2 regions of the Arthrobacter sp. NamB2 genome follow, and region 1 is predicted to be linked to the other one. Evidence: predicted binding sites of a transcription regulator. Region 1 holds the regulator's gene; the other holds the start of a gene.

Region 1 (2,203 bases):
CTTCGCGCCGACCGCCTCGATCTGTCCGGACTCCACCCGGCCGTGCGTGAGGCCAGGATCGTCCTCGCCTGCAACCAGCACAACGTCCTCTGCGGGAAGAAGGGTGTGGCGCGCGTCTTCGGACCGCAGAAGGGGGCGTCACCGAAACAGGTGGAGGAACTCGCGAAGGCCATGCGGCAGTGGGCGCGGGTGCTCGAACGCGACGGTCTCGCCGTCGGTGTGGACTATCGCACCGGGCCGGGCACGGGGGCGTCCGGGGGCCTGGGCGCCGGGCTCGCGGCCATCGGCGCGCATCTCCTTCCGCGCTTCGAGGCCCTGATCGACAGTGGGCTCGCGGGCATCGATCTCGACGCCCTCATGCAGAAGGCTGATCTGGTCATCACGGCCGAGGGCGCCATCGATTTCCAGACGCCGAACGGCAAGGTGCCCGCCGTCGTGGCGTGCAGGGCGCAACTTGCGGGAGTGCCGGTCCTGGCTCTGGCGGGTTCCCTCGGCAAGGGGGCACCGGACGTGCACGACGTCGGCATCGACGCCATCGCCTCCATCATGACCGTTCCCATGAATCTCGAGGATGCCGTCGCGAACGGCGAGCAGCTCCTGATCGAAGCGACGGAGCGCACCATGCGGCTGCTGCTCCTCGGCGCAGCGGTGTCCTCGTCGGTCGACGCGCGACGCCAGGAAGTGCGGCTGGCTGATGCTCCCCGACAGCCCGGCACCGGTACAGGAGACGGACGCGTCGCCCACCGGCGGGCAGTAACCCGACCCGCCTAATTCGCCCGGGCAGTATCCGTCCGGGCGGACTCCGGTCGCCAGACGACGAGCGCCTGGCTGCGCGGGCGCGGGCGCTGCCCCCGCGACAGCGTGACGACGTCGCCCGCCAGGCCCGCCGCGAAAATCCTGCTCGACTCGGCCTGGACACGGCGGCTGGCCAACTCCGACGAGAGCTCGCTGACGCGCGACTGCAGCGCCGACACCTGGTTCTCGAGTTCGAGGATACGCCGGATGCCCTCGAGGGACACTCCCTCCTGCGAGAGCCTCTGGATCTCCCGCAGCGTGCTGACGTCCTTCTGCGAGTATCGACGCGCACGGCCGGGCGCCCGGCTCGGCGTCACGAGGCCGAGCCGGTCGTACTGGCGCAGGGTCTGCGGGTGCATGTCGGCGAGCTCGGCGGCCACGGAGATGACATAGATGGGCATTGTGTAGTCCATTGCGTGCCTCCTTCCGTTGCCGGTGTGCCCGGCGATCGCTCAAATGTACTGTTACAGGCGGGCCTTCGCGGCCAGACCCGCCCGCGGATCGGCATCCTTCGTCGCATCCCGGAACGCCTCGACGGCGGCCTCGGCCTCTTTCGAGAGGTTCTGTGGAACGACGACGTCGACGGTCACCAGCAGGTCGCCCGTTGCCTTCGATGTCTTCACGCCCCTGCCCTTGAGCCGCAGCGTCCTGCCCGACGGCGTTCCGGCCGGAACGCGCATCTTCACCATCTCCCCGGTGAGCGTCGGCACCTCGATCTGCGCACCGAGGACCGCCTCGGGAAAGGTGACGGGCACATGGATGCGGATGTTGTCCCCGTCGCGTGTGAACACCGGGTGCTCTTTCACGTGGACGGTGACCATGAGATCACCCGGACCGGCCTGGCCGGGCTGCCCTTTCGCTTTGACGCGGACCTTCTGCCCGTCCCGGATGCCCGCCGGGATGCGCACGTCGATCTGCTCGCCCGAGGGCTCTCGCAGGCCGATCGTCGTCCCGTTGATCGATCCCGCGAACGAAATGGACGTGCTGGCGGTGCGGTCGGCGCCCTTCTGCGGGCGCGTCGACTGAAATCCGCCCGGGAAGCCGTTGCCGCCCATGCCGCCGCCGAACAGGTCGGCGAATTCCGGAGGGAGGTTGCCGTTCGAGAATCCCGTGCGCTGGCGCGTGCCTGCGCCGCCCTGACCGAAGAGATTGCCGAACACGTCCTCGAAACCGGCGCTGCCACCGGCGTTCCCACCGGCACCGCCGGCCGAGAAACGCGCTCCGCCGCCCATCGCTCGAATGGCATCGTACTGCTGGCGCTGCTCGGAATCGGACAGGACGGAATACGCCTCCGACACGTCCTTGAACATCCGCTCGGAACCGGCGTCGCCCTGGTTCTGGTCAGGGTGGTGCTTGCGCGCAAGCTTCCGGTACGCCTTCTTGATGTCGTCGTCGGACGCATCTTTGG
Region 2 (2,203 bases), on a different contig from region 1:
CGGGATCGCAGCGATCTGGGCATCGGTCACGGTCCTGGTCGCGTCGTCACGCAGGACGAGGGCCACGACGAACGCTTCAGCTCCCGCGGACAGCACCTGTTCCTCGTAGGCGGCCGGATCGAGCTCGAGCAGCGTTGCGAGGGCGCGTGCCGAAGCGCCCTGTTGCTCCTCGGGAACGCGCGTCTTGTCGATGCCCACCCGGACGACGGGCCGCTCGGTGACGATGACCTCGCCGCCTGCTCCGGTGATCTCCCCACGATCCGCCGGCACGCTGGCCAGGGTCAGCTTCTCGTCCGGCATGAGGTTCGGGACGAAGACGGCGGGTTCCCAGGCTGCCTGCCAGACGTCCTCGACGCGCGTGAGCTCCGCCGTCGTGCTGTAGGTCCAGTCCTGATCGGTGTCGTCGAGGTCCCACGTGTAGTCGAGGGTCGCGGTCGCGCTGTCATCACCGGTCTCCTCGACGCCTGCGACCTCGACCTGCGGTGCCTGCGGCGCGAAGCCTTCGGTGATCGTGGCGAGCTGGCCGGTCACCTCGGCGGGTTCCACGGAGGTGAAGGCGGACTGCCCGACGTCGAGCTGGGCCAGTCCCTCGGCGAGCGTGCGGGCGGCGTCCTCGGCGGTCGGACCGTCATCGGTGCACCCCGCCAGCGTGAGGGCCAGGACCGCAGTAGTCAGGACACAGGTGGCGCGCTGGTATTTCCCCATAGGGCCCATTATGTCCGAGAACACCTGACGCCCCCCCTTGCGGGGGAGGTGTGCCGCGGAGGGGAATCTCCACGCTGGTGTTGCCGGCGCCATCGGTACACCCGGCGTACTGGCCCCACATTCGCCGAAGTAGGAGGGCTTGCCACACCTCGGAGCGATGGAATAATTTCTCCCTGGTCAAAGTTGAGTCAAGTACACTCAACACGATCGAGGATTCCCCTTGCCGGAAAGAAAGGAGCCGCGCGTGGATACCAACTTCACCACCAAGAGCCGTGAGGTGCTGTCGGCTGCCGCCATGAACGCATCCACGGCGGGCAACGCCCAGATCGAGCCGCCACACTTCCTGAAGGCGCTCATGGATCAGCGGGACGGCATCGCCGTCGCGCTGCTGAAGGCTGCCGGAGCGGACCCCGACTCCGTGAGCGTGCAGGCCAGTTCAGCGATCAAGGCCCTGCCGTCGTCGTCGGGCTCGTCCGTCGCTCAGCCGCAGTTCTCCCGCGGCGCCCTGCAGGTTGTGAACGCAGCGAAGCAGGAAGCGGAAACCCTCGGCGACCAGTTCGTGTCCACCGAACACCTCCTGCTCGCCCTCGCGGCCGACGGCGGAACCGCCGGCACCATACTGCGGTCGGCCGGGCTGACCCGGGAGGCCCTTGCATCCGCGCTGCCCGGTGTCCGGGGTGACCGCCGCGTCACGACCCCTGATCCCGAGAACACCTTCCAGGCGCTCGAGAAGTTCGGCGTGGACCTCACGGAGGTGGCGCGCAGCGGCAAGCTCGATCCGGTGATCGGGCGTGACGCCGAGATCCGCCGCGTCGTGCAGGTGCTCAGCCGCCGCACCAAGAACAACCCGGTCCTCATCGGTGAACCCGGCGTCGGGAAGACCGCGGTCGTCGAGGGTCTCGCCCAGCGCATGGTCGCCGGTGACGTGCCCGAATCGCTGCGGGGCAAGACCCTCATCAGCCTCGACCTCGGTTCGATGATCGCGGGCGCGAAGTACCGCGGCGAGTTCGAGGAGCGGCTCAAGGCCGTGCTCGAGGAGATCAAGGGATCGAACGGGCAGGTGGTCACGTTCATCGACGAACTCCACACCGTCGTCGGCGCGGGTGCGTCCGAGGGCTCCATGGACGCGGGGAACATGCTCAAACCCATGCTCGCCCGCGGCGAGCTGCGGCTCATCGGTGCGACGACGCTGGACGAGTACCGCGAGAACGTCGAAAAGGACCCGGCGCTGGAGCGGAGGTTCCAGCAGGTCTACGTCGGCGAGCCGTCGGTCTCGGACACCATCGGCATCCTGCGCGGGCTGAAGCAGCGGTACGAGGCGCACCACAAGGTATCGATCGCGGACTCGGCCCTCGTCGCCGCGGCGACGCTGTCACACCGGTACATCCCGGGCCGACAGCTTCCCGACAAGGCCATCGACCTCGTGGACGAGGCCGCGTCGAGGCTCCGCATGGAGATCGATTCCGCGCCCGTAGAGATCGACGAGCTGCGCCGTGCC

Evidence for each region. Region 1 encodes HspR, which represses chaperone genes until heat shock. Its sites were predicted from a motif close to AAGTTGAGTCNNNNNGACTCAACTT; they were not measured.
Region 2: the regulator HspR is predicted to act here: its motif matches at 886-910, upstream of clpB (ATP-dependent chaperone ClpB).

The regions. Positions count from the first base shown of each region.
Region 1 is NZ_SZWI01000010.1:14,617-16,819, forward strand. Features, by position in the region: gene FDK12_RS14565 (glycerate kinase) at 1-771, shown strand, start outside; gene FDK12_RS14570 (heat shock protein transcriptional repressor HspR) at 768-1,208, opposite strand; gene FDK12_RS14575 (DnaJ C-terminal domain-containing protein) at 1,260-2,203, opposite strand, start outside.
Region 2 is NZ_SZWI01000008.1:157,429-159,631, reverse strand. Features, by position in the region: gene FDK12_RS14065 (penicillin-binding transpeptidase domain-containing protein) at 1-705, opposite strand, end outside; gene clpB (ATP-dependent chaperone ClpB) at 950-2,203, shown strand, end outside.